4 regions of the Methyloceanibacter sp. wino2 genome follow, and region 4 is predicted to be linked to each of the others. Evidence: riboswitches for the same ligand, from Rfam matches in the RefSeq annotation. Region 4 holds a riboswitch; each other region holds the start of a gene.

What was found. A riboswitch is a leader RNA that binds a small molecule or an ion and turns the genes downstream of it on or off. The one in region 4 is predicted to bind cobalamin.
Positions count from the first base shown of each region.
Region 1: another riboswitch for cobalamin. It lies ahead of DCY11_RS07405 (HupE/UreJ family protein); the one in region 4 lies ahead of DCY11_RS13230 (DUF4198 domain-containing protein).
Region 2: another riboswitch for cobalamin. It lies ahead of DCY11_RS16030 (carbohydrate porin); the one in region 4 lies ahead of DCY11_RS13230 (DUF4198 domain-containing protein).
Region 3: another riboswitch for cobalamin. It lies ahead of DCY11_RS06065 (carbohydrate porin); the one in region 4 lies ahead of DCY11_RS13230 (DUF4198 domain-containing protein).

Region 1 is NZ_CP028960.1:1,590,491-1,597,634, forward strand. Features, by position in the region: gene DCY11_RS07390 (cobyric acid synthase) at 1-17, opposite strand, end outside; gene cobO (cob(I)yrinic acid a,c-diamide adenosyltransferase) at 20-637, opposite strand; gene cobU (bifunctional adenosylcobinamide kinase/adenosylcobinamide-phosphate guanylyltransferase) at 634-1,170, opposite strand; gene DCY11_RS07405 (HupE/UreJ family protein) at 1,178-1,807, opposite strand; cobalamin riboswitch at 1,842-2,044, opposite strand; cobalamin riboswitch at 2,406-2,629, shown strand; gene DCY11_RS07410 (DUF1636 domain-containing protein) at 2,739-3,164, shown strand; gene cobW (cobalamin biosynthesis protein CobW) at 3,161-4,213, shown strand; gene cobN (cobaltochelatase subunit CobN) at 4,230-7,144, shown strand, end outside.
Region 2 is NZ_CP028960.1:883,362-890,505, forward strand. Features, by position in the region: gene DCY11_RS04055 (TolC family protein) at 1-676, opposite strand, end outside; gene DCY11_RS04060 (TonB-dependent siderophore receptor) at 1,323-3,779, opposite strand; gene DCY11_RS04075 (carbohydrate porin) at 4,297-5,034, opposite strand; gene DCY11_RS16030 (carbohydrate porin) at 5,018-5,692, opposite strand; cobalamin riboswitch at 5,797-5,999, opposite strand; gene DCY11_RS04085 (MerR family DNA-binding protein) at 6,434-6,754, shown strand.
Region 3 is NZ_CP028960.1:1,305,395-1,312,538, reverse strand. Features, by position in the region: gene DCY11_RS06080 (alpha-2-macroglobulin) at 1-1,378, opposite strand, end outside; gene DCY11_RS06075 (LysR substrate-binding domain-containing protein) at 1,538-2,467, opposite strand; gene DCY11_RS06070 (imelysin family protein) at 2,737-4,014, shown strand; cobalamin riboswitch at 4,251-4,462, shown strand; gene DCY11_RS06065 (carbohydrate porin) at 4,563-5,963, shown strand; gene DCY11_RS06060 (di-heme oxidoredictase family protein) at 6,104-7,144, shown strand, end outside.
Region 4 is NZ_CP028960.1:2,787,098-2,794,241, forward strand. Features, by position in the region: gene DCY11_RS13220 (cobalt ABC transporter permease) at 1-423, opposite strand, end outside; gene cbiM (cobalt transporter CbiM) at 420-1,052, opposite strand; gene DCY11_RS13230 (DUF4198 domain-containing protein) at 1,078-1,875, opposite strand; cobalamin riboswitch at 2,049-2,273, opposite strand; gene DCY11_RS13240 (putative quinol monooxygenase) at 2,613-3,050, opposite strand; gene DCY11_RS13245 (GlxA family transcriptional regulator) at 3,108-4,085, shown strand; gene DCY11_RS13250 (molybdopterin-binding protein) at 4,098-4,862, opposite strand; partial or broken gene DCY11_RS13255 (N-acetyltransferase family protein) at 4,989-5,518, shown strand; gene DCY11_RS13260 (MaoC family dehydratase) at 5,502-5,933, opposite strand; gene DCY11_RS13265 (GTP cyclohydrolase II) at 5,930-7,075, opposite strand.

The DNA.
Region 1 (7,144 bases), 1.2 Mb from region 4:
AGCGCGCGGGCGGTCATCGCTAGAATTCGATGCCGGCTTGCGCCTTCACCCCGGCGGCGAAATGGTGCTTCACGAGCGTCATGTCGGTAACGAGGTCCGCGGCTTCGATCAGCGCTGGCTTGGCGTTGCGCCCCGTCACGATCACATGGAGGTCCGGGCGCCGCGCCTTCAGCGTGGCCACGACTTCGTCGAACGGCAGATAGTCGTAGCGCAGGGCGATGTTCAACTCGTCGAGAATGACGAGGCTGAAGCTGGGGTCGTCCATCAGCTCGACCGCCTTGGCCCAAGCACGCTCCGCCGCGGCGATGTCGCGTTCCAGATCCTGGGTCTCCCAGGTGAAACCTTCGCCCATGGAATACCAGGCGACCTGGTCCCCGAACTTCTCAAGCGCATCGCGCTCCGCCGTGTGCCACGCGCCCTTGACGAACTGCACGATGCCGACGCGTTTGCCCCGGCCGACCATACGCAAGGCAAGACCGAAAGCCGCCGTCGACTTGCCCTTGCCCGTTCCGGTGTGAACGATCAGGAGACCCTTCTCGACCGTCTTCTCGGCCACCTCGGCATCCTGCGCCTTTTTGCGGTTCGCCATCTTGGCGCGATGGCGCTCGAGGTCCTTTTCATCGACCGACTTGGTCATGTGTTTCCTTTCACCACGAGAGGCTGGCCCGCGACCACGAAGATGACGCGGCTGGCGATGGCGGCAATGCGCTGGTTGAGGCGCCCTTGCGCGTCCCGGAAGGCTCGCCCCAGCGGCGTTTCCGGCACCAGCCCCAGACCGACTTCATTCGAGACGAGCACGGTGGCGTTCTCACGGGCGTGCAAAGCCTGCTCCAGTCGAGTCGTCGCCTGCTCGATGTCGTAAGGGCCGTGCATGATATTCGAGAGCCACAAGGTCAAACAGTCCACCAGGACGACAGCTCCTTTGGGTGCCGCGCCTATGGCATCGTGCAGATCGTGCGGCGCTTCCAGAGTCTGCCAACCAGCTTCACGCTGGGCCCGGTGCTCGGCGATGCGCGCCACCATCTCGTCGTCATGCGCTTCGGCCGTGGCGATATAGACCCACGGCCGGGGCAGACTGGTGACGAAGCTCTCGGCGAAACGGCTCTTTCCGGAGCGGGCCCCCCCGAGGACGAAGGTGATCCCCTCGTCCTCGAGATCGGTACCTGTCATTGAACCGCTATGCGCTGGGGATGATTTGCCCGAGCAGCGTCGCAAGACCGATGCCGACGACCACCGCGCCGGCCAGACGGGGCGCAATGGCCGAGACGGACGGGGAGCGCATGCGGAAGAGCATGGCGACACCGACGCTGAGAGCGCTCTGGATGATCACGAGACCGAGCAGATAGGCCACAAGCGGCGTGGACTCCGCCCCGAAGATCGACTCGCCATAGGCATAGCCATGAGCTAGGCCGGCAATGCCGAACAGCACCGCCCAGGCGGCCAGCGGAAGGGCGCGGCCACCGGCAAGCACAACGCCTGCAATCACCACGGACAGAGCCACGATCAGTTCGGCGCCGGGCATCTGGAACCCGCCGACATGGATGCCGACACCGACGGCCGATGCCGCGACGAAGAGAACCGGCAGGCCGAGATTGAGACCGCCGACGCCGACCGCGACGCCCACGGCGATGAGAAAGGCCAGATGATCAAGCCCGACCACCGGGTGAGCGAGACCGGAAAGGAACCCTTGTGCGAAGGTCGACGGCAAGACGCCGCCCATCGCGTGATGCGCAGAGGCCGGCGCGGCGGTGAGCACAAGCGCGGCGAGCGCCAGAAACGCGGTGCGCTGGAGAGAAGAACGGGTCATGTGATCCCCCTTGCGCCCTCCACCCGAGGGCGCGGTTCAAGGTTTGCGCCGCGGCAGGTTTCCTGGCTTTGCGGGTCTGCGCATCCCCTCCACCTTCCCGGAGCGGTTGCTCCAGTGGCCTGAGGAGGGGCGCTCTCCGCTTACAGTTGCGGGGGCAGCCACGGAATTGGGTAAGACCCTCACCGTATTCCCTTCTTGAATCCGCCTCATGCGGAAACCATCGGCGCCCCGACTATAGCGACGTTCGCATGCGCCGCAACCAAGCTCGTGACGCCGTGTGGGGATCGTTCGGCTACTGACGGCAGTCGCCGTCTCTCTCCTTTGACCGGCACTCGTTGTGAAGCTCTCCCGACCTCGGCCGGCCGGATGTGGTGACCTCGTCATAGTCGCTTGTCGGCCATTGCGAGCAGTTCCTGCACCAGTGCCAGGTATCGCTCCCCTTCCTCTTCCGGTAGGTAGGCATGGGGCTATCCTCCATAAGTTGTTTATGGTGGCGTTATACTCGCATTGCGTGCCTTTCTCAATACGGCGACCCAAGGGTGAACGGGGCAAGGGCGAGCGGGGCAAGGCCCGCATTGACAAACACGCGCCTGGGGCCCTTATGTCCCTGATCGACGGTTGCTCGTTTCGAGCGAACAGGGAACGCGGTATGGAGGTTCTCCAAATCCGCGGCTGCCCCCGCAACTGTAAGCGGTGAGCCCATGGAACGGTTTCAACACCGGTCTTGGGCGCCCGAGCCATCGCCACTGGGGAGACCCCGGGAAGGCGGCGAAGGGAGAGACCCGCGAAGCCAGGAGACCTGCCGTCGATCTAGTCGTCCGCCGGGCGGGGTGCCTCTGCGACGGTTGGATCTTCGTCCGGCCCGAATCTGGGCCGACTTGCACCCTGTCTGCTGTGGCTTTCGCTTGAGATCGCCGAGGGATCTATCAGGGTGACATCTCCCCTAGACGCCAAGGACAGTGCCGCCAAGGTCCCGGACGGGCCGACCGTCTATGTCTGCGTGACCTGCCGCAAGCCAGGTGAGGACGGCGATGGCCCGCGCGCGGGGCTCCTGCTCGCCGAGGCCACCGCCGAGGCCGCGCGCGGGACGGGTGTCACTGTCCGCCAGGTCGAATGCCTTGCCAATTGCCGCCGCTCGCTCAGTGCCGCGATGCGGAAGAAAGACAGCTGGACTTATGTCTTCGGCGACTTGACCGCCCCGGACGATGCGGCAGCTCTCATCGACGGCGCGATGCTTCTCGCGGAGTCCGAAGACGGACTTCTGCCCTGGCGCGGCAGGCCCGACGCCCTGAAGGGCGGCCTCGTCGCCCGTGTTCCACCCCTCGTACTCGGCCCCATTCCGGAGGATTTCGAATGAATTCTGTCGCCCGCATTCCCTGCACGATCGTGACCGGCTTTCTCGGCTCGGGAAAGACCACGCTCATCCGCCACGTGCTTGCCAACACGGGCGGGCGGCGTCTGGCCGTGATCGTCAACGAATTCGGTGACGTCGGTATCGACGGCGAGATTCTCAAAGGCTGCGGGGACGAGAACTGCAGCGAAGAGAACATCGTCGAACTCGCCAATGGCTGCCTGTGCTGCACGGTCGCCGACGAGTTCGTGCCCGCGCTCGACGAGATCCTGGCGGCCGAGCCGCCGGTCGACCACATCGTCATCGAGACCTCCGGTCTCGCGCTGCCCAAGCCCCTGGTCCAAGCCTTCCATTGGCCGGCGATCAAGAACCGCGTGACGGTGGACGGGGTCGTGGCAGTCGTGGACGGCGCGGCGCTGGCCGACGGTCAAGTCTCCGCCGACATCGAAGCGCTCTCTGCGCAGCGCGCCGCCGACGATGCACTCGATCATGACGATCCCATTGAAGAGGTCTTCGAGGATCAAATCGCCTGTGCCGATCTGATTGTCCTCAACAAGCGCGATCTGCTCGATCCGGACGGGCTGCAGCGCGCCATGAAGACGGTGACCGACGCCCTGCCGCGCGGCATCGGTGTGGTGACCGTGTCGGAAGGAAAGGTCGACGCCACGGCCCTGCTCGGGCTCGGCATCGGCGCGGAAGACGACATCGAAAACCGCATGACCCATCACGACAGCGAAGAGGACCACGACCACGACGATTTCGATACGTTCGTGGTTCCGATCGCAGAGGTCACCGATCCCGCGGACATCACCAAGCGCATCGCCGATTTGGCCGAGGCGCATGATATCTTGCGCGTGAAGGGCTTCGCCGCCGTGACGGGCAAGCCGATGCGGCTGCTGATCCAGGCCGTGGGTCCGCGCGTGACCCACTATTTCGACCGCCCCTGGGACCAGGCCGAGGATCGCCAAGGCAAGGTCGTCGTGATCGGCTTGAAAGGCCTCGACCGCGAGGCGGTGGCCAGATCGTTGGCCGGGCACGAAGCCGTGGCCGGGTAACCGATAGGACCCTCGCATGCACCTCCTGCAGACAAGCAGCGCGACGCTCGACGACATCGCCGAGCCGATCGACCTGGGCCAGACGCCCGGCGATATCGCGGTCTTGTCTTTTACGGACAGCGACCTCTCGGGGCTTGCGGCCGCGTATGCGCACGAGCGCGAACAGGTGCCGTCCGTGCGGCTCGCGCATTTGCGTGACCTGCGCCATCCCATGTCCACCGATCTGTGGATCGAGACGGTCGCCCAGCACGCCAAGGTGATCGTGGTTCGGCTGTTGGGCGGGCTCGACTGGTGGCGCTACGGCGTCGACAGGTTGTCTACGATCGCCCGCGAGCGCGGCATCGCCCTCGCCATCCTGCCGGGCGAGGACCGCGACGACCCGCGCCTGTTCGAGCAGTCGACACTGGACGCAGCCGAGCTGCAGACTCTTCTGGCCTATTTCCGCGAGGGCGGAGTTGCGAACCTGCGCGCGCTGTTGCGGCGCCTGGCCCATCTTGGCGGCGCAGCGATCGAGGCGCCGGCCCCGCAGACCTTCCCGCGCATGGGCGCCTACCGGCCCGGCGCAGGCGTGTCCGATCTCGATGCCCTGCGCCCGCTGGGCGCAGAGCGAGGAGCCGTTGTTCCGATTCTTTTCTATCGCGCCTCGTTGCTGGCCGCCGACACCGGGCCGATCGATGCACTCTGCGGCGCACTGGAAGCACGCGGCCTCAATCCCATCCCGCTCTTCGTCCCCAGTCTCAAAGCGCCGGACGCGATCGCCTTCGTGCGGGACGCCTTCGAACGGCTCGACCCTTCGGTGATCGTGACGACGACAGCCTTTGCCGCCGGTGATGGTGTGTTCGACGGATGCGACGCGCCGGTTCTACAAGCGATCGTCGCCAATACGCGGCGCGAGGCTTGGGCCTCCAACCCGCGCGGGCTTGGACCGTCGGACCTTTCTATGCATGTGGTGCTGCCGGAGCTCGACGGGCGTGTCCTCGTCGGCACGCTCGGCTTCAAGGACAAGCGCGACAGAGATGACGCGCTCGGCTTCGAAGGCTTCGTCAGCAAGCCCGAACCCGATCGCGTCGAGGCCGTCGCCGACAAGATCGCCAAGCTCGCCCGCCTCCGGCAAACGCCGCGCGCGGACCGCAAGCTGGCGATCGTACTGCCGGACTACCCCGGCGCGGGCGGACGGGCCGCCTATGCGGTGGGGCTTGACGTGCCCGCGAGCGTGCTGGCCTGCCTATCGGATCTCAGGGACGCTGGATACACGGTTGAAAATGTTCCGGAGGACTCCCGCGCCCTTCTGGCCCGCCTGACCGACCCGGCTGCCGGCTTGAGCCTGACCCTCGAAGACTACGAGCGCCTTCTCGCAGCGCTGCCGGAATCCGTGGTCACGACCATGCGCGAGGCCTGGGGTGCGCCGGAAGAGGATCCCGATTTTCGCGACGGCGCCTTCCGCTTCAAGGCGGCCCGGTTCGGCAATGTCGTCGCCGCGCTTCCGCCCGACCGGGGCAAGACCACGGAGCGGCGCGCGGACTATCACGATCCGGTGCTGCCACCCCGCCATGCACTGCTCGCCTTCGGGCTCTGGCTGCAGCACGAGATCGGCGCCAACGCGGTTCTGCATCTCGGCGCGCACGGCACGCTGGAGTGGCTGCCGGGGCACGCGGTCGCGCTGACCGCATCCTGCTTCCCCGAAGCGGTGCTCGGCGCCTTGCCTGTGTTCTATCCCTTCATCGTCTCCAATCCTGGCGAAGCGGCGCAGGCCAAGCGGCGCGTCGCGGCCGTGACCATCGGCCACCTGCCACCGCCGCTCACGGGCACGGAGATGTCCGGCGCGGCGCTCGAGCTGGAGCAACTCGTCGACGAGTACGCGATTGCCGACGGGCTCGACACGCGGCGTCGCGACCGACTCGCTCTCCTCATCGTGGACAAGGCGAAAGAGACGGGCCTCGCCGCCGAGGCGGGTCTCGCTCAGGGTGAGTGCGAGCAGGAGGCCTTGCGCAAGATCGACACCTGGCTGTGCGATCTGAAGGATCTTGCCGTCAAGGACGGGCTGCACGTCTTCGGGCGCGATGCGCATACGGACGATTCCCACTGGCTCGCTTGCGCGGGGACGGAGCGCGCCGCGCTGCTCGATGCGCTCGACGGTAAGCGCGTGAAGCCGGGACCTGCCGGTGCGCCGGCCCGTGGACGCCGCGACGTGCTGCCGACCGGGCGCAATCTGTACACGGCCGATCCGCGCGTGCTGCCCACCCACACCGCCATGGAGCTCGGAACGCGGGCGGCCGGCGAGATCGTTCGGGGGTATATGCAAGACCACGGCGAGATGCCCCGCTCGCTCGTGATCGACCTCTGGGGCAGCTCCACTTTGCGGACAGGCGGCGAGGAGATCGCACAAGGCCTTGCTCTCATGGGTTGCCGGCCGGTGTGGGATCCCGCCACCGGCCGCGTCACCGGCGTCGAGGTCTTGCCGCCCGCAGCAATGGGACGGCCGCGTGTCGACGTCACCTTCCGCATCTCCGGCCTGTTCCGCGACCTCTTTCCGGCGCAGATCGCCCTTCTGGACGCCGCCGTCAAACTCGTGGCAGCGCGGGACGAAGATGCAGACGAGAACCCGCTGGCCGCTGCGGCCGCTCGCGAAGGCAACACCGCGCCTGCGCGCATCTTCGGCAATGCCCCAGGAGCGTATGGCGCGGGAATCGAAGACTTGCTCGGATCCGAGAGGGCCGAGAGCGTCTCGGACGACGCCTTGAGCGCGGCCTACCTCGCCGCCACATCGCACGTCTATGGCGGCGCCGAGGGCATGGGCACCGCCCGGCGCGGCGCCTTCGCCGACCGAGTGGCGGCAGCCGACCTCCTTGTGCATGTGAGCGACGACCCGACGCGGGACATCCTCGAAGGCGCCGAAGACGTCGCCCATGTCGGCGGATTTGCAGCCGCCGC
Region 2 (7,144 bases), 1.3 Mb from region 4:
TCTCGGTTCTCTTTAGGTCAACCGCACTTATCGTTCCGGCATCCACCCGTTCGTTCACCGCTTTCTTGAGCTGTCTGGCCACGCCCTCGAGCTCGCCAAGGATCTGAATCCGTCGTTGGCTTCCCAGAACGTCGACAAAGTCCTCCGCAGTGTTGCTCGCTGTCCGCAGACGCACAGCTTCGTAATCCCATTCCGCGACCCCGACATCGAGCTCGGCGGCCCTGATACGCTTTAGCCGCTTTCCGCCAAGAAGAATGACCTGAGAGAGCTCCAAAGTAGATTCCTGAACATCCTGTCCGACATTCTGTACATCTCCCGTGATGACAGGGTTTGGTCTAAGGCCCGCCTGAACAGTTTCCGCGCGCTTGGCATCAACCTCGATCGACGCAGCCTCCAAGGCCGGGCTGTAACGGAGAGCGCGCCGAACCGCATCGCTCAGCGTGACCGTGCCAGTATAAGTTGCCTGCGAGTCCGGATAGCGCGATGCGTTCGCGTAGCGAACGACAGTCTTATCGGCTGGCGTGACCGCTGAGACGTCCGTCTCGGCGTTTAGGCGGCTTCCATCCGCCAAGGTGGATGGCCCGCCATCGAGATAGGAAACCGGCTGCTTGTAGCAGGCGGACAGCGAAAGCGTCAGAATCAAGATGATAAACCGTCGTATTTTTGTTGCGATCATTTCCCCCCCCATACACGGCGATAGATGACTGCGCGCTTGATGCACGCGAAGTCAGTGCCTGTAATCGGAGAGAGTTAGATCAGCAGCACAACGGTGCGGAGATGGGCGAGTTGGCTGGCGACAACACCAGTCCAAGTGCGGACCACTTCCAAGGGAGATTCGGAGCCATCAAAATAATTATGCGAAATGATCGCTGAGGCAGTCGGATTCTTCGATGGCGATGCAAGCGAAGCCAATTTCTTTGGAACTTCAGCGAGCTGCAATACATCATAATTTAGGCAGCGTCCGCCTTCCACGCAAAGCTCACGCACCTGAGAAGAAAACCTGGACGTCTCATGATGATGGCTGGACGCCGCGCTTTCGATAGCGTTGTGCCCGTTGAGGCCCACACACCAGACTAGCGACGCTCCCACGGCTGAAGCCGGAAGAAGGAGTGCCACCAACGCGAAAATGGCGAACTTGCGTGCTCTATGCATGAGATTTATAGACGAAGTAGGCCCCTAACTAACCTACGAAAGTTAGAGGGAATTCAAGGCCGAATCAAGACTTCACCACTGCGACAGCGAAGGATGGGCGGGGGCGTCCACGGCCCTCCTGATCACAGCGAGCGGACGGGTCAGAGTGGACCTCTAGCGGTTTCTAGATCCTACCACTTCGCCTTCATGGTCACGAAGGCCGAGGTCGGCGCCCCGTAGGAGATGTTGTTGTTGTTGTGCGAGGAGATCCAGTACTCGGTGTCGAACATGTTCTCGACATTGAGCTGCGCGGACCAGTGCTCGTTGATGTCGTAATAGACGGCACTGTCGAACCGCGTGTAGCTCGGCACCTTAACCGCGTTGTTCGCCTCGGCGAACCAGCCCGCCTGGTAGATGACGCCGAGGCCCACGCCCCATTTCTTGGTGAGCTGGTACTTGTTCCACATCGAGAAGGTGTCGACCGGGACGGACTCCACCGAGTTGCCGACCAGGGAGAGATCGTCGCCGGCGAAGAGGATCTCGGAGTCCGTGTGGGCATAGCCGCCGAACACCTGCCACTTGTCGGTGACGTAGCCGCTGATCTCGATCTCCTTGCCCCGCGTCCGGGTCAGGCCGCGCGCGAAGGTGTCGGGACCGATGGTCACCGCCTGGTTGTCGCGGTCCAGGCGGTAGATCGCGCCCTGCAACAGCAGGCGCGGCATGATCGTCCACTTGAAGCCCGTCTCGTAGTTCTCGAACGTCTCCGGCTCCAGATCCGACGCCGTGACGCTGAGTTCGCCGAAATTGTCGCCATTCGCCGGCAGGAACGACTTGGCGTAGCTCGCATAGAAATGCAGGCTCTCCCACGGCTTGACGACGCCGCCGACGCGGGGCGACCACTCGTCGTCGACGCGCGAGGTCTGGAAGCCGTTCAGCGTATCCTCGAAGCTGACGTCGAAGCGGTCGAAGCGGATGCCGCCGATCAGCTCGAAATAGCGCGTGATCTCGAACTGATCCTGGATGAAGGCGCTCGACGTATCGAGGTCGGTGAAACGGCGCCGGTTCGGCCGGTTGTACAGGGTCCTGGTGAAGACCGTCGGATCGGCCACCGGCACGTCGAGGGTGAAGATGCCGGAACCCGGCGCCACGAAGACCGGCAGATTGCGGAACGCATCGTTCTTTTGCACGCCGAACTCCAGGCCGCCCACCAGCGTGTGGCGGAGGTGCTGCCCGTGCGCGAACGAATAGGAGAAGTCCGTCTGATTGACGAAGTTCTGGCGGGCTTCGATATTTTGATAGCCGTCGAGCTCCACCAGACCCGGCCCCGGCGCGTTCACCGCCGAAGATGCGAAAATGTTCTGGTAGAGCTTGTCGTAGTCCGCGAAGAAGGTGTGGTTGCGGATCTGCAGGCCGCCCGTGGTCTCGTGCTCGAGCGTCGCCGTGGCCACGTGCCCGTCGAACGTGGTCAAGCTCGCGAAGGGCTGGCCGAAATACGTCTCGAGGGGAGCCTGAAACGGCCTGCCGTCGATCGACGGACCGCCGCGGTCGATGTTCTGGTCGTGGGTCTTGTACTCGTAGCTGAAATGCAGCGTGGTCCGCTCGCCGAGCTTGAAGCCCATGGTCGGATTGATGCCGTAGCGCTCGAGCCACGAGAATTCCCGGAACGTCTCCGAGTCCTCGTACATGGCATTCAGGCGGAACGCGGCGTTGGGCGAGATCGCCTGGCCGACGTCTGCCGTCCCGCGCGCGCGGCCCCAGCTGCCGACCTGCACCGTGCCCTCGTAGATCGGAACGCCGTCGGCGCGCTTGGTGACGCGGTTGATCACGCCACCGCCGCCGCCGCGGCCGAAGATCATGGCGTTCGGGCCTTTGAGCACCTCGATGGTCTGGACGTTGTAGAGATCGCGGAACGTCTCGATGTCGTCGCGCACGCCGTCGACGAAAAAGTCCGCGGTGGTTTCCTGGCCGCGGAAGGTCAGCTGATCGCGATGCCCCTCGCCCTGCTGCACGGCGATGCCCGGAACGTAGAGCAGCGCCTGGCCGAGCGTGTTGGCGGCCTGATCCTCGGCGAGCTCCTCGGGGATGATCGAGACCGAGCCCGGGATGTTCATGATCAGCGTATTCGTCTTGGTCGCGGACGAGGTGCCCGCGGCGTAATAGCCGTCGACGCCCGACGAGCCGCGGTTCAGCGTGCTGCCGTCCACGGGGAGATCGAAGATCGCCTCCTCGATCGCGTCCTGGGAGGCGTAGCCGCCGTCGGCCGTGGCGGCGGGCGCGCTCACGGGAGCGCTCGCGGTGGTGCGCGGCGCGGGGCGGGGCCGCGGCCTCGGCTCAGGGTCGGGCTCCGCCTCGACCACGGCGGGCGCGGCCTCAATGTCGGGATCCTGCTCGACGATCACCGGAGGGACCTGGGTGTCGGCTCCAGGATCGGGGCTGCCGCCCGTGGCGGCGGGGGCGCCGTTGCCGGTCACGCCCGATTCTAGGCCGCCCTCTCCGGTTGTTTTCCCGGTCTCCTGTGCATGAACTATTTCACCCGATAGGGCAATGAGCGCCGCAGAGGCCGCCAAGGCGAGCAGCCGCTCTCTAACTTCGCTGAGTTTCCTGGACGAACGCGACGCGGAATGCGCCGCCGTGACACGGAGTTCCATTTACTGCCCCCCGGCTCTGATCGACCTTGGGGCGCGCCTCATCTCACGCGAAACTGCTCCCCTCAAATCCACAGGCAACGATATTAGGGTTCGAGTGCTGCGCATAATGAAGGGTTTTCAACTTAATATATGAACAAAATTCATTTTTAGGATAGTGACCAGGCAGTAGAGGACCTCAACCGATTTCTGGCGTCACGCACACGAAGGTTTAGTTACCCTGTGCCTACATCTGGTTGGGTTGGTCTCTCGAGGACGGCAATTCGCGCTATAAGCTCAGACTTTGCCTTGGTGCAGGATCACGTCACCCTTTTTTTTATCCTGGCGCCCTACCACCCGGCCTTCATCGTCACAAAGGCCGACGTCGGCGCCCCCGAAAGAGATGTTGTTGTGCAAGGAGATCTAATACCCGGTGCCGAACATGTTCTCCGCATTGACGCGCTCTTTTCTAGCCTGTTTCGCGATTTTGAATCGCCGCCCGATTTCACATGAGTTTCTACTCGTCACGCTATTCCTGGGATCAGTAATTGATGATGCTCCTCATCCCAACGACCAACGCATTCTCGACTTTTTGGTTGGGTGTATCGTTGAATAGATTGGGCACCGAGCCTCCGGGATTATGGATGTATTGCACCACTGGCTGTATCGCCCAGCCAGATACGATCTCTGCAATGTAGTTCAACTCGAGGATTAGTTCATAATCGCGAATGATATGCAGCCCCGCCTTGCGGTCGAGATCGGAGGCTTCGTTCGAAATACCGGAATACGCGACGCCTAGAGCGATGCCGTCATGAGGGCGCCCGGGCACCCATCCGTCGAAGACAATGCCAACATCAGCATAAGTGTCGACCTGATTGCGGTCAGCCGGGCTAAGGATCGCTCGGGCGAAGGCCGATACACCTCCTGTGCCGCATTGGCCTTCTGGTTGATAGAGCACCTGATCGACTACCACATAGACGGCTTGGTTTCCTTCATGGCGAGACGCAGAAAGCCCCTGCGCGAGCGGGTGTATTGGATCATCGAACTCGCCAAAATCGTACCAGCCGCCAAGTTTGACCGTGCCGGACGGGCAGCTGCCGTTGCCGTAGGAATAGTCGGCCTCGAAGAGCAACAAGGGGGGATCGTTAAGGCGAAAATCGAAGCCGTGCGCGTTACACTGCCCGGGATCACGTTCCTCGGCGCAGGGACCGGCTGGATCACTATCATAAATCCCAAATTTCAGTTGGAATAGGTCCTGAACTTCAACAGCGACGCGCACCCCTGGTGATGCAAACGGATAGATGGGACCGCCAAAAAGGAAGGTTGTCGGAGCTGAGAGTCGTCCAGCCAAAGGTAGAGGCGATGAATCTCGCAGCCACCTCCGAAATGAGAAATTCACTGTCGGCACCCAGCTGGCCGAGACGGATAGAGGCGTGCCCGTCATAGAAAGCCTGTTCAAGCCAAAGCTCATGCAGACGCGTGGAAGGGAATGCCTCTATGTTGCTAACGCTGACGATGCTGCCGATGTTTTCAGCAGTGATGCTGGTGCCGTGAATTTGATAGAAATCTATATGGAAACTCAACCCTCGTGCACCGGTGAGGTTCTCAAGATCGGCATCGAGGTATCCCTCGAGAAGTCCTGCGTAATGTACGCTTTGCTCCATTCCTCCTGAGACGTTGCCTAGCACGTCGCTGGTGTAGTCGATGCCGTAAGAAACTCCCTGCCGGGCAAGGACATTGCGTACACTTCGAGGATCTCCATATCCTGGCAGACTCGTTGCAATCGAGGGCTCCGGGATCCCCGGCGGCAGCTCACCTATCCCGTCTGGAAGACGGACATGTGGATGATGCTGCTGATCGGCCCATGAACCGTTAGCGATAAGAAACGGACTTGCGAATAAAGTTGTGACGAGACAAATGGCCGTGATCGACTTCACGATAGGATTTCCATCCATGTGCGCCTGCGGCGCGAAGCCTTCACGGATGGAACGCGAACTAGCGCTTCCCTTCTTCGCCTGCGAGCACCCCGCTCGCACGACGCCGATCAGGCACCTGTGACGGCAGGTCTCCTGGCTCGCGGGTCGCTGCCTAGACGCCGTCTTCCCGGGTTTCCCCCAGTGACATGTTGGCGCTCGGCTTGCCGCTCACAGTTGCGGGGGCAGCTGCGGACTTAGCTGGCATTATGCCAACTTCTCCACATTCCCTTTTCATCCTCATAGAGGAACCGTCTTGCAAATGATTATCAGTAGATTCCAACTTCGTCAATTCGCCAGTTCCTGCTTGGCAGGCGGATGGTCCCGAGGCACTGCCAGGCCGTTGCTCAGCGCAGGCTAATGCATGCAAAAGGACGCCCCGCCAGTTGGGGCTAGCGGGGCGTTGATGTACGGCATTCGTATGTGACTGCCGTACATAGATCAGGCTGGCTCTCCGGTAGCAAAGCGCCTTCTCGCTTATTGGTCGTTCAGGAATGGCAACCAGCCACTCGGGCCGGCTCACACGAAACGCTGAACGGTCAAAGTGGTGATGATCGGCTAGTGGGTGATGATGACATCCTTCACGGTGGAGTATGACCTTTACGACAGCGTGCAACGTTGTGTCCAATAAGAAGGCAATCGCTCCCCAGTTCTACCTTTTTTCGTTCGACCATTAACATCGAGACGATTAGATACTACGAACGCGTGGGGCTGCTTGATGCTCCGCCCCGCACTCGGGGTGGGCTTCGCATGTACGACCGGCATCATACTCGACGCCTGACCTTCATTCGTCGCAGCCGTGAACTCGGCTTTTCGTTGGACGACATTTGCACATTGATCAGTCTCTCAGGGCGAAATCAGGATTGCGCTGCAAGGGAGTTGACTCTTCGGCACGTGGATCAGGTGCAGGGCAAAATCGCCAACCTAAAGCGGTTGGAGAGAGCACTAAAAAGTCTGGCCGAGGCGTGTAAGCCCGGCGATCAAAAATCGTGCCCCATCTTCGATGCTCTAGCCGGGCAAAGTTAAGTGGCGGCTTACCGACTGCAACTGCGCTGAAGTGTCATAAGCAAGTGCAAGCGACGACGACACTGGGGTCGGATGCCAGTGCCAAATATTTGATCACGAGACCCTTGATGTTTTTGGCAGAGAGATCATTCTGATGAGATGGTCACGTTCGTCAGTCGGCTCGCTTTCGCCATCTTCCTCACCGTAAGTTCGCACGCAGTGGCGGGCTTGAGCCACGCTCAACCTATTGTCGGTGCTGTCGACTTGATCACGGCTACCAATCTTGGGGCTGGCGAGTGCGACCATTGCGATGGCTGTAGCAAGCCTTGTGTTGTGCCGGTCGTTTGCAATAGTCCCTGCTCGCCCATGGCTTTGCCGTTGACCTGGACGGAAGAAGCCGCCTCTAAAACT
Region 3 (7,144 bases), 1.5 Mb from region 4:
GCGCGAACGTCACTGCGCCGTCCGCATCGGTCGTTGCTGTGCCGAGAACCTCGTTGTTGCGGGCGATCAGCCGCAGTTCGATGCCGGAGATCGGCTCCGTCGTGGCGAGCGAGTTGACGAAGGCATGAATACCGTCCGAGCCGGAATAGGCCGTCAGCCCGTAGTCCGAGACAACGAACCATTGGGTCGCGCGCTCGCCGTAGTCGTCGCCCGGAACGTCGGAGGGCCGCGCGGCGAGGATATAGATGCCGGGCGCCAAGTGGGGCACGGCCTCGCTGATCGGGAAGGCCGTCGTCACGTCCTTGTTCAGGTCCTTCTTGACCTTGAGCGAACCGCTCCAAACTTCCTCGCCGCTTTCATCCGCGATGTTTTCGAGGCTGTAACCGTAGAGATTGCGCTGAAAGTCGTAGCCGAGCACGGTCCCCAGCAGATTGCGGTCGCCGATGCGATACAGCGTGACGTCGAGTGCGCCGGTATTGACCGACTGGAGCGGAATGCCCTGCTGCCCGGTGCTGGGCAGTACGTACGCCTTGCCCACGGGCCGTACCGACGGCGTGCGATCGCGCACATAGATCGTGAACGGGGCGTTCTTGATGAGATCCTCGTGGACGGACGAGGGCAGCCCCGCACGCAAGGTCACATTATAGGACTCGCCGTGCTTCAGGCCCTCCACGCAAAGCTGCTTGTCATCGAGCGACAGGGCCGGTTTGTCCTCGCCGGCGACGGCGACGAATGGAGCGTAGTCCGCGCGCGCAAGCAGAGGCTCGGTGAACTGGAAACATGCCCGGGGTGAGGTCGCGTCGGAATCCACGCTGAAATCGGCGACCCGGAATCCGTATTTCTCGCGAAGCTGAGCGTAGGTGGCCGCCAGGCCCGGATCGTCGTCGAGCGTGGTGGCAAGCCGCAGCGCGTTCAGCGCCGGACGCCACTCGCTGCCCTTGGCGAACGCGTTGGCGAGAGACCCGAGTGCGGCGGCTTGGCCCTTCGGTGTCTTCGCCTGTGTGTAGGCGATATAGGCGGCAGTTCTGGCTTCGCGGTAGCGCTCGCTGCCATCGTCGTCTTCGTCCGGCGGGATGGCCAGCCAGATGTCGGCAAGGCGCCGCCAAGCCTCGGAGTCGTTCGGCGCGGCGGTAACGATCTGCCCATAGATAAAGGCGGCGTTCCCGAGAGACTGCTTCCGCAGCTGCACGGCGGCCTGCTCCTTCAGCATCGGCACGGGCCGCTCGATGGTGCCGGACTCGTTCTTGAGGTCGACTTTGAGCGTGATGGCCGCTTCGTCCAGCGCGTCGTCTTGATAGGTCTTGTCGGCGGCGAAAGCGGATAGGGAGACGCAGGCGAAAAGCACAGCGGCAAAGCCGGTGCGAAACCACACAACCATGGGTGTCCTCCAGACGCCCGGCCCTCGGCGGCGAGCGGGCGAGGAGGCCATGGTAGCGGAGCATCATGACGGAAACAATTGAGCGGTTGTGGGCCGGTCGGCCGCAACGTGACCGCGCCGCAAACGCCCGACGGACGGGCCATTGCCAATGATTTGACGCTAGCCCGCCACGTCCTGAGCCAGGAGCTCTTGGGCTAGAAGCGAGAACTCGCCGCGCAGCCATTGATGGCACTCGTCGCGGTCGTAGCTCGTGTGCCACAGGAGGCGCACGGGAAACGTCACGGGCTCGACGGGTTGCTTGATCCGCGAGAGGCCGAACTGCCGTTCCAGCAAGCTTGCGAGTGAGGCCGGGAGCGTAAGCAGGGCATCGCTGTTGAGCGTGGCCATGACGCCCACAAGCGCGGAGGAGACCTGCGACGTTCGCCGGATGTCGTGCCCCGCCTGCGCCAGCCGGTCGGCGAGACCTTGGAACCCTGGGAGGGAGTGAACGGCCACGTGCTCCGCACCGGCGAAGGCTTCGCCGTTCGGGCGCCGCTTGGAGAACGGGTGCCCCGGCCGCGCCAGGGTTGCGAGTTCGTCGTCGAAAAGCTTGGCGGCGCGTACGTCCGGCGCCTGGGCGCTCTCGCCCATGATGTCGATGACGAAGTGGCAGCGCGCGTTGCGCAACTCGTCGATAATCGACTCCATATTGGACGACGTCCAATCGACCCGGACGCTCGGCGCGCCCTCCTGCAACCGCTTGCGCAGTGGCTCGATGAGGATCAATTCGCCGGCCTCGCTGGAGGCTGCGGCAAACGCGCGCATCGTCAGCGACGGGTCGAACGGCTTGTTGGGACGAAGCAGGCTCTCCATGCCCGCGAGGATCACGTGGACCGTCGGCGCTAGTTCCTGAGCCCGGGCGGTTGGAACAAGCCTCTGCCCGGCGCGCACGAAAAGCTCATCGTCAAACAATTCCCGCAACTTAGCCAAGGCATGGCTGATGGCGGAGGCGCTGCGCCCGAGCCGTTCGGCGGCACGTGTGACGCTGGCGTCGACCAGCAGTGCATCGAGCGTCACGAGCAGATTGGCGTCGACTTCCTTAAGATGCATATCATTCAACTATTATCATGAAAACTGTTCACTTCATTCATGATAGGGCCCCCGTAGGGTTCTGGCAAGACATTCGGCCGCCCAGCCCGAGTGTCTGAAGTGTTTCAGCCCGAGCCGAAACGCTTCCTCATCTCAGCCTTGCGGCGGCCCACGGTCCCTGGCCGCTGGGCCGTCGCATCTTTCGCCCTTGTCATAGACAAAAGCGATCGAAATTGGTGATTTTAGATAGAAAACGACCGGCGAGTCGTAGCAACTTGAGAGGGAGTTCGATGTTTCGAGGACTAAAGACGATGGTGCCGGCGGCTGTCCTGGCGTTTGGCTGTTACGTCTCGCCCGCGCTGGCCGATAGCCCTAAGGACGTTTTGAAGAATTACGCCGACATCGCGCAGGCCGGATACGAAGATTCGCTTGAGACTGCCAAGACCATGCAGCTCGCGATCGACGAGTTCCTGGAGAGCCCGACGGAGTCGAACCTGCGCGCCGCCCGCGCCGCCTGGATCGCCGCGCGCCCCTCCTACATGCAGACCGAGGCCTACCGTTTCGGCAATCCGATCGTCGATGATTGGGAAGGCAAGGTGAATGCCTGGCCGCTGGACGAAGGTCTGATCGACTACGTCGCCGAGGTCTATGGTGACGAGTCGCCCGAGAACGAACTCTACGTGGCCGACGTGATCAAGAACGTCTCCCTGTCGCTCGGCGGCAAGAAGATCGATACCTCGAAGATCACGAAAGCGCTGCTTGCCGACACGCTGCAGGAAGCGGGCGGTGTCGAGGCGAACGTGGCGACGGGGTATCACGCGGTCGAGTTCCTACTTTGGGGACAAGACCTGAACGGCACGGAGCCCGGCGCCGGCGAGCGTCCCGCGTCCGACTACGATCTGAAGAACTGCTCCAACGGCAATTGCCAACGGCGCGCCGAGTACCTGAGCACCGTCACCCAACTCCTGATCGACGATCTGCAGTGGATGGCCGATCAGTGGAAAGAAGGCGGCGATGCGCGCAAGGCCGTCATGGACGCGGGCGATGAAGGCGGCCTGACCGTCATCATGACCGGTCTCGGCAGCCTGTCTTATGGCGAGCTGGCCGGCGAGCGCATCAAACTCGGCCTGATGGTGCACGACCCGGAAGAGGAGCATGACTGCTTCTCCGACAACACCCATGCCGCACACTTCTTCGACGCGCTCGGCATCCACAATGTCTACACGGGCCGCTATCGCCGCGCCGACGGCTCCGTCGTTTCGGGCCCGAGTGTCTCGGATGTGGTCAAGGCCAAGGATCCGAAAGTAGACGCCGAAGTCATCGCCGCGCTCGATGCCACCATGGACGCGATGAACACGCTCTATCTGCGTGCTCTGACCACCGAGAACTACGACCAGATGATTGGTGAGGGGAACGACGAGGGCAACAAGGTCGTCCAGGACGTGGTCGACGCTCTGCTCGTTCAGACCAAGGCGATCGAGCGGGCCGTGGCAACGCTGGATCTGAAAGCCATCGAGTTCGAGGGATCGGACAGTCTCGATGCGCCCGAGAAGGTGGGAGCTGAATAGACCAAACAGTACGGTCGGCAATAGTTGAAGAGAAATCAGCTACTGCGACGACAATCGACCTTGAGAAAAGATGACTCGGAATGTTGTATTTTACGCATTCCGAGTCGGATCAACGGCGAAAAACAGCCGAAGACGATTAGCAGAATAGAACCTGAAGCCGTTGGGGGGCTGAAAGAATGACAAAAGATCGCAGAGGGTCGGGTGCTCGACCCATTGACAGTATGAGCGCCAGAGGACAGCTTGTGGCTGTTGAAGGTTCCTCGAAGACTCGTTCCGAGAGGATGAAAAGGGAACACGGTGTGTGCCTCTATGGCGCCGAAGCCGTGGCTGCCCCCGCAACTGTGAGCGGTGAGCTCGCTGCCAAATGTGACCACTGGGCAACCGGGAAGGTCGGGCAGAAAGCGATGAACCGTGAGCCAGGAGACCTGCCTTCAACCGTGACAGGGCTGATGGGCGAACGGGGGTGTTCGCACATTGTCGGGATCTTCCGCCGGAATTCTCCGAAAGCGCTGACGCGATTTTTTAGTCACTCGGCTTCGGAGGGAAGAATGTCCGACACACAGAATTCTCCACGCGCGTTGCGCGTTCCTACAGGCTTTCAAATCGGCAAGGGGCTGCGCGCTGCGGCGTTCGGTGCGCTCGCACTCGTCCTTGCACCGGCCGCGGCCAACGCCGCCTGCGAGATCCCGGAAGATCCGTACGATCGGTTTGCCTCAGGGGCCAACGGAAAGCTCGACTTCATCGACGGCGCGAAGGGCGGCATGACCGGGTCGCTGAACAACACGGGCATCGACATCGGCGGCGCCTATGTCGCCGAGCCGTTCTACAATTGGGGCGGCACCGACGAGGGCGGCGAGTATCAAGGTGTGCTCGAGCTCTACGTCAACGCCGACATGAAGAAGCTCGGTCTGTGGGACGGTCTTTGCTTCCACGCCAATGGCTACCAGATCCACGGCAACTCCATCACGGGCTCCAATATCGGGTCCCTGATGCCGGTCACCAGCTTCGAGGCGAACGACGCGACGCGCCTGTTCGAGATCTGGTTCGAGCAGTTCCTGTTCAACGACACGGTGTCGGTCAAGGTCGGTCAGCTCGCGGCGGACGCCGAGTTCTTCTTCGCTGAAGGCGGTGGCTACTTCATCAACGGCACGTGGGGGTGGGCGCCGATCGCGGCCGAAAACAACCCCGGCGGCGGTCCGGCCTACCCGCTGGCCACGCCCGGCGTTCGTGTCGCCGTCACGCCGACGGAGCAAACCAGCCTGATGGTCGGTGTCTACAACGGTAATCCGGCTCCGGACTGCGCCGCGGACGATCCGCAAGTGTGCAACAACGACGGACTGGATTTCGGTCTGCGCGATCGGACGCTCTTGATGGCGGAAGGCGCCTACAGCTATTCGCTGGCGGGCGGTGAACTGCCGGGTTCGATCAAGATCGGTGGTTGGAACCACTTCGGGGACTTCAACCACATCTATACCGATGTAGGCGGCAACCCCATCGCGATCTCCGGCAAGGACGGCAAGCCGCTGGACAACGATTACGCTCTCTATGTGATCTTGGATCAGCTTCTGTGGCACGCGCCGGGTACGGAAGAGGGGCAGGGCCTCGGCTTCTTCACCCGCTTCGCCGGAGCGCCGGACGATCGAAACTATGTCGATTTCTACTTCGACGTGGGTGTGACCATGACGGGCATGATCCCGGGCCGTCCGAACGACGCACTGGCCATCGGTTATGCCTATTCGAGCATTTCCGATCAGGCGCAGGCGTTCAATGTTACCAACGGCGATCCGGCCGGCGAGGGCTACGAGGCCTTGATCGAGATCGCTTACACCATGGAGGTCATCGACGGCTGGACGTTGCAGCCGGACTTCCAGTACATCATGAACCCGGATGGCGGCGTAGAAGCCGACAATGCAACGGTCATTGGCGCTCGCAGCACGTTCGCGTTCTAGAAAGGTGGGCGCGTGAACACAGTACGGTTCACGCCTTCTCAGAGTCAGTCGACCCGACAGCACCGTCAAGTCACGCGAAAGCATGGCTTGGCGGTGTCCTTCTTGTTGGGGCCTGCGTACCTCTGCTGGCGGGTCTCGTATTGTACGCGCGCTCCGCCGGCGGAGCGGGCGCGCCCGACGTGCCGGTGCCGGCGATCGATTTCACGAAAGCCGAGCCGGGCGAAGACCGGCCGGGCGGCGGCGCCACATCCCGTGCCGCGACCGACACCGCCAACGCGTTCTCGCAATCATCCGGCAATATGGGGTTCCGCAAGGAACTCGACTTCAAAATCGGGAACAGCATTTTCCGGCGGCATTGGGTTTCGGCGCCCGCCTCGACCGATGCCTCGGACGGCCTGGGGCCGCTCTTCAATGTGCGTGGCTGCCAGGACTGCCACCTCAAGGACGGACGCGGCCATCCTCCGCTCGCCTCGAACACGCCGGGACCGACGGCCTCGCTCCTGTTCCGTCTTTCCGTGCCCCCCAAGACCGATGACGAGAAGGCTCTCCTCGCCTCCGGCAAGGTGACGGTGCTGCCTGAGCCTGTCTACGGCGGGCAATTGCAGGACATGTCGATCCAGGGCCACGACGCCGAGGGCGCCGTCAAAGTGTCCTACGAGGAGAAAGAAGTTTCGCTCGGGGACGGCGAGACAGTCTCGTTGCGCGCGCCGCACTACGAACTGACCGGACTCAACTACGGTCCCATCAGCCCGGACGTGATGGTGGGCCCGCGCATCGCCCCGCCAATGATCGGGCTCGGACTGCTCGAGGCGGTTCCGGAAGAGCAAATCATGGCCAACGCCGACCCGGACGATGCGAACGGGGACGGTATTTCAGGCCGTCCGAACCGGATGTGGTCCAAGCTGCATGACAAGGAGATGCTGGGCCGTTTCGGCTGGAAGGCGAATGTGCCGACCATCGTCGAACAGAACGCCGATGCGTTTTCCGGTGACATCGGCATCTCGACGACGCTGCATCCGAGCGGCGCCGGCGAATGCACCGAGAGGCAGACGTCGTGCATCGACGCGCCGTCGGGCAACTCGCCCAAGTACCAGAACGTGGAAGTGGGCGACGAGCTGTTCGATCTGATGACGTTCTACACGCAGAACCTGGCGGTTCCGCCGCGCCGGAACGTGGATGCG
Region 4 (7,144 bases):
CGTCACGGTCTCGTCGGCCGCGCCCTCTTGAGCGGAGGACGCTGAGTCAGTCTTGGTCTCAGTTGCCGTCGCTGTATCCGCTGCGACGGGCTCGGCGCCGGCTATGTCCGGTAGTTCTTCGGCTTCCATGCGGACAGTGGCGACGTGTCCGGAGCCGAGATTGGACTTGAATAAGTGCGCAACGGGCTTGGTCGGACGGAAGGTGAAGAAGCCTTCCTCGTCCGTCTTGGTTTCGCCGAGCTTGTTGCCGTCCTCGTCGAAGACCTCGACAAGCTCATTGGGCGCCATATCGCCGTTGGAGAAGCCGATCTCGCCCTCGATCACGTCGCCGCTGGCATAGACCGAAGCGATGACCTTATGCGCAAGCGCGGAGTGAACCGGCATCAGGATAAGTAGAATGAGCGCAAGGCGAAGGGACCTCATGACGAAACTCCTTCCGATGGGGACACCGTGAAGCCCTCGAACAGTTCGGGCTTTACCTTTCGTGCAAGGTAGATGGCCGCGGCTGTGATCAGTGCCTCGATGATCATGATGGGGATGTGCGCGAAGAATGTGAGCTTGGCCGCCGCCAGGAATTCATCCCCCGTCAGCGCCAATGAGAGAGCCACACAGCCCGTCGTCAAGGCAATCGCAAGGCCCCCGCCGATACCTCCCCAGATTGCGGCGACGGTGGGAGAGCCCGACGCGATACCCCGGCGGCAGATGTAGTAGACGAGCACCGCCGGCAGGGCGATGTTGACCGTGTTGACGCCCAGCACAGTCAGCCCGCCGAACCCGAAGAAAACGGCTTGCAAGAGCAGGGCGACGAAAAGGGCCGGAAAGGCGGCCCAGCCGAGCACCAACCCGGCCAGACCGTTCATGATCAGATGGACGCTGGAGGGTCCGATTGGCACATGAACCAGGGACGCCACGAAAAACGTTGCGCTTAGAACGCCCGCGGCGGGCATCTTCTCCGCCGGCAGCGATTTCAGGCCCAACGCAATACCGCCGGCGGCGAGAACCGCGCCGCCGATCAGGACTTCATTCGATAGAGCACCGTCGACAATGTGCATCTTTCCCTCCAGGTCCTAGGCTGGCTTATTTCACGTCGAAAGCGCGGACCCAGATGACCGCGTCTTGGGAAAGCTCCTTGCCCTCATGCTCCTTGGTGTTGCCGGAGCCGAGCGCGGCAAAGCCCCAGAAGCCCGCCTTTGGAATGCCGAATGTGAAGTAGCCGTTGTCATCGCTGACGGCGACGAGCGCGCCGCCCGGCATCGGCGAAGCAGTTGGATCTTTCGGCTTGTTCTCGTCCATGGACGGCTCGGCCGCCATGTACTCGACCTCGATCTCCACGCCGGGTACGGGCTTGCCGTCGGCCATCACCCGGCCGGTGAAGGTCGAACCGGCCACGATGTTGGTGGGCTTGTTGAGGGGAATGATCTCCGTGGGGAGGCCCTGCGGCTCCATCCAATCCGTCGGGACCTCATTCAGGTTGAGATAGCTCTTCGCGATCTGCTGGATGTAGATGTCCTCGCTCTCCTCGTAATAGGGAGAGGGAACAGCGACGAGGACATAGTCGCCCGATCGCTTGAGCGGCACGGAGGCATCGTAAGCCGTGGCAGTGTTCTCCGCGCCCTCGAACGTGATCTGCTTCAGCGTGTCCTTGAGGTCGATCTTCTTGCCGCGGTTGACGGCGTAGAAGTCGATCACTTCGCCCATATCCATCACGTGGCCGTTCTCGAAAGGATGCCAGAAGATCAGCTTGACCGGCACGTCTCCCGCCTTGGTCAGATTGACCTCCGGCGTATAGACGAGCTGGAAATGGGCGGCCGCGGCGAGCGGCGCGAGAAGCGCGGCAGCACCGATTGCAGCGGATAGTCCGTTACGAAGTTTCATAGGTCGTCTCTCCCAAGCGGCCCGTGCGGGACGAACCGCATCGGGCATGAGGAAAGGACGATCGGGGAAGTGGCGGTAAGATGAGCGGGAACGGAAGATAGGCCACCGGACACCCACTCAACCGCCAGACGCTCACCCCGGCGTCCGGTTTCGGTTAAGGCACCGGGCAAAAGCCGGTGCCGGATGTCAGCGGCAGGTCTCCTGACTCACGGATCGTCGCGTCGGCCTTGCCTTCCCAGGGTCGTGAAGTCCCCAGTGGCGTCGTTCAGCCGTGCTCACCGTTCACAGTTGCGGGGGCAGCCACGGGATTGTCGTCTCGATGACGCGAGACAGGACGCACCGTGTTCCCTCTTAGTCTCGACCAGCAATGATCGAGAACCGTCGACCCTTAGAAAGGGCCGCAAATTTTCGGCAGTGTCAATAGCGCTACGGCGTTTGCGACTGCGACGGAATGTTTCTCGCCGCCAGCGACGGTCTGTGCGGAATGAAGTCGTCGTCTGTTTTCGGCGACGTGATGGTGAGCGCCATTTACGCTAGCTGCGCGCCGGGTTGGTCCGCTTCGTCGGTACAAGTGTACCGAGGATCACTGTGTTACGAGTGGGCGATCCTCGGAATACTGGATGATCGAGGGTACATAGACGTGCAAAAGGCCGGGCGGCTGTCGCTTATGGGGCGGGCTGCCAGATTTGGCTCGGCGGCAGCCACACTCCACAGCCAGACTTCGGCTTAACCCTCCACTACACGCCCTTGCTCGTAATCAACTTGGACGGATGGATTGTGGGCTCCTCCGCCAGAAGCGGTGGCACGGTTGCAAAGATCAGCTTCGCGGCGTCGCCCGTCATGTGCGCGGCGCGCGCGTCTTCGCTCGTGAAAAGATCGACGAGAAAGACACTATCTGGCTCGGCCTCCGAACGGAGGATCAGCCACAGTGGCGTTCCTTGTTCCTTCTCTACATGGGGCAGCGCTGCGGCGAGGGCCTCTGCCACTTCCGCTCCTTTGCCCGGCTTGGCCTTGAATGGAATGACGCCGGCGATGTCGCTCATAGGGATCTCCTTGCTGACTGAAACGGGACGCCGTCCGCCGCGTCCGCGCGAGTTAGGCAGCGCAGCTGCCTCCTTCCGAACAATGATCTCGATCCCGGCCGTTGCCACGATGGCGGATTTGCCATAGTTCATGCAAAAATCGCCAAAGGGGTTCAGAAAGTCCGGCGGATTAGGGAGACTGGAGACACCATGAAGATCGTTGTCTTGGCGGCGAGCGGGTGTCTTCCCTCGGCCTTCGTAGGCCTGATGGACGTACTGACTCTTGCGCAATGGGCGCCCGCGAACAGGCGGCAGTCCGGCCCGGCTTTTGAGATCCTTTCGGCGAGTGCAGACGGGGCGCCAGTGACTGACGGACGGGGGTGTCGCGTCGACGTCATGCGCAGTCTCGACGAGATTGGGACCTGCGCTGCGGTAATCGTTCCGGGCTTCCTTCCCGATAATGCCCTGCGTCCGCCGTCCATGGCTGGTCTGGCGTCGGTGGCAACGTGGCTCCGCGCGGCACATGATAGCGGGGCTCTGGTCTGCGGCTCCTGCAGCGGAAGCTTCCTTTTGGCCGAAGCCGGACTGCTGGACCGGCGTCGGTGTACGACGACGTGGTGGTTGCATGAGGAATTCAAGCGCCGCTACCCGCGCGTCCATGCGGTCTGGGCATCTCCCATGATCGAGGACGACCGCATCGCCACCGCCGGAGGGCCACTGTCCTGGATCGATCTCGCGCTGCATGTCATCCGCCGCCTCATGGGCGCCGAGGCTGCAAGGGCGGCCGCCGACTTCGCCGTCGTCGATGCGGCGCCTTCCGCCGGTGCAGCCTATGTCCCCATCGGATATCTCAGCCGGGCGGGGCATTGGCTCGCGGATGCCGAGCACGTCGTGCGTCATGCCGGCGGGCAACGTATCGGCGCACGCGAACTCGCGCAGCGGCTGGCGACGTCCGAGCGGACGTTGCACCGGCGGCTGACGGAAGCGACGGGTGAATCGCCGAAGCGCTTCATCGATCGGGTTCGTATCGAGACGGCGCAGACGCTCCTCGAATCCGGACAGCAGTCGGTCAAGGAAATTTCAGCAGCGGTCGGATACGAGGACGAAAGCAGCTTTCGGCGGCGGTTCAAACGGCTTGTCGGCACGACGCCTGCGGCCTATCGGAATCGGTGCCGCGATCGCCGGTGAGCCGTTGCAGCACTAAATGCCGCTGTCGGAGTCCGAGTAGGGCGTGCCGCCCATGTCGAGGACCTGGCACAAGTCCTTCGCAGCCTCCTCGATCGCTGGAAGGTCATGGCAGCGGAATACGACAAACGTGCCGTAGCCGCTCTCTTTGAAATAGGGGTAGCTGCCGATCCGCACCTTGGGATGGGCAGCCTGTAGCGCTGCAAGAGCTTCGGCGACCTCGCCCTCGACGGCGTCGACGCGGATGGACCGTGAACTGATCGGGTGGCCGGTATTAAGCCGCTGCACGATGGTCTCCATCATGGCCTGCATGACGCGGGGGACGCCCGCCATGACCACGACGTTGCCGACGATGTAGCCCGGCGCACCGGAGACCGGGTTCGGTACCAGTTCGGCGCCCTGCGGCAGCCGCGCCATACGGCGCGTGCCCGGTCCGAGAGCAGCGCCGGGAAAGCAGTCCTCCATTGCCTTGACGGCTCTGGGGTCGTCTTCGACCAACGGCACCCCAAAAGCACTGGCGATCGCATCGGTGGTGACGTCGTCATGCGTGGGTCCGATGCCGCCGGTGGTCAGGACATAGGAGAAACGCCCGCGCAGGCCGTTGACCGCGCTGGCTATCTCGGTGACGACGTCGGGAACGATGCGCACCTCGCACAATGTGATGCCGGCGCTGTCCAGGCGGCCGGCGATGTAGGAGATGTTTTCGTCGCGGGTCCGGCCCGAAAGAATTTCCTCGCCGATAACGACGAGCGCCGCGGTCGTCATGTTGCCGTCAGTCATTGCCCAGGGTCCCGTTTTCCTCCATGGAGGGCGTCGAGACACTATAGACCAACTGGTACACTCGCATAGGTCATTGGTGGCGGATGCCCCCACCGGGAGTGACGATTCGCAATAAAGGCAGCGCAGATGCTGAGAGTTCGAGACGCCGTGGAGCTGGACTTCCCGCGTATCCATCAGATCATCAATGACGCCATCGAGAACACGACAGCTAACTGGGACCTCGAGCCTTCCAGCGCCACGGACCGCAAAGCCTGGCTCGATGCCCGCAGGGAGAAGGATCTGCCGGTGCTGGTCGCCGACCGCGACGGTGCCGTGATCGGGTTCGCATCGTTCGGTTTCTTTCGGCCCTTCCAGGGCTTTCGGCACACCGTCGAGCATTCGATCTATGTCGCCCCCGGGCGCAGCGGCAGGGGGCGGGACGGGCGCTTCTTGCCGCTCTGATTGCCGAGGCGGAAACGCGCCGGATGCATGCCATCGTTGCCGGGATAGAAGCCGCCAACGTGCCGTCGCTTGCCTTGCACCGCGAAGCAGGATTCGAAATCGTCGGCCGTCTGCCGGAAGTCGGCCGCAAGTTCGGCCGCTGGCTCGATCTCGTCTTCATGCAAAGGTGCTTGAGTGACGATGCGCCCGGTGGCGACCCTAAACCGGTACGGTGAAGGTCGTTGCCGTTCCCTTCAGGCAGACTTCTCCGTGTTGATTGGTGACGGTCGTGCGCAGGTCGCAAATCGGTTTGTCGTCGCGTGCCTTCAGCACCTCGATCCGGCCCGTGATCACATCGCCGACCAGGACAGCCTTGGTGAAGCTCCAGTCGACCTTCAGGAAAACCGTGCCGGGTCCTGGAAGCTTCTCCGCGACGATGGCGTTGAGGATTCCGGATGTCACGCCGCCCTGGACGATGAGGCCACCGAATATGGAGTTCTTAGCAATCGCCTCGTCGTAGTGCAGAGGGTTCTTGTCGCCCGTGATCTCTGTGAACAACTCGATGTCCCGCATGCTGATCTCGTTCTTGAGTTCCGCAGACTCGCCGACCCTCGGAGTCGTCCCTCGGGCCGTCTCTAACCACGCGCTCATACAGTCCTCCCCATCTGGTCCTGCTCGGTTAGATGTCCACAGCAGGTTCTTTTTGTTTCCAAATACCGGTTGTTTGTTCCGTTCGGTGCGATCGTGTGGGCCACACGTGATTGAACGACGATCCCGAATTGCGACATCGATTCGAGCTTGTTGGGATTATTGGAAAGCAGCCGGACAGTTTGGATGCCCAGATCTTTCAGGATCGCGGCTGCCAGCCCGAAGCAGCGGGCGTCGCTTTCCCACCCAAGCGAGTGATTGGCTTCGAGCGTGTTTTGTCCCCGTTCCTGCAGAAGATAGGCGCGGAGCTTGTTGGTGAGTCCGATGCCCCGTCCTTCCTGCGCGAGATAGAGAAGGACGCCCGAGCCTTCTTCCGACATGCGCTCGAGTGCACGGCGGAGCTGGGGACCGCAATCGCACCGAAGGCTGCCGAGCACGTCGCCGGTGAAGCAGGCGGAATGCACCCGCACCAGCGGGGCAGATTGCTTGCTCGGATCGCCGATGATCAGCGCAATGTTGTGCAGTCCGCTCTCGCTATCCCGATAGACGATCGCGCGCGCGACGCTCGCGACGTCGAGCGGAAGCTCTGTCGTGGCGATGCGCTCGAGGCTCGGAGGCTGGTTGAACTGACCGACGATGTCCTCCCCATCGACGACGGGATAGCCCTTGGTGGCGTAGCGCTGCGCATCCGCCGTTGTCGTGAGGCCGACAATGAGGGCCGGCAGGAGTTGAGCGTGCTTCGCCAAGTCGACGGCGATATCGCCGTTCATCGGCACCGCGGTCGGCTCGCCGAGGCGCGTCAGGTGCTGGGGTACGGTCGGGTCCGCCAGTCCGCGTACTTCCTCGGGCGTGAGGCTGGACGGGTCGACGGGAAAGGCCAGAACCGTCTCCGGCGGGAAGCTGGTATCGTAGCCGAGTGCCCGGGCCCGTCCGGCAGCGAGCAGCAGGGCCGGTTCCTCGATTGCGAGATCTGTGATCTCCCGCAGGTTCAAGCCAGATGCGGTTTCCGCTGCCAATACGACCAGGGGTCGTCTGCCGTCCACCAGGATGGGCAGGCCATCGCGCAGCGCCGACATTGCGTGCCGTACCGAGCGGGCACGCTGCTCCTTAACGAGGTCGAAATACCAAACCTTTTTTTGCCGCATGTTGGTATTTGCGGCCCGGTCAGCCACGACGCTTACGGACGAGTTGAAGATTTCGGGAATAGGTCGGCA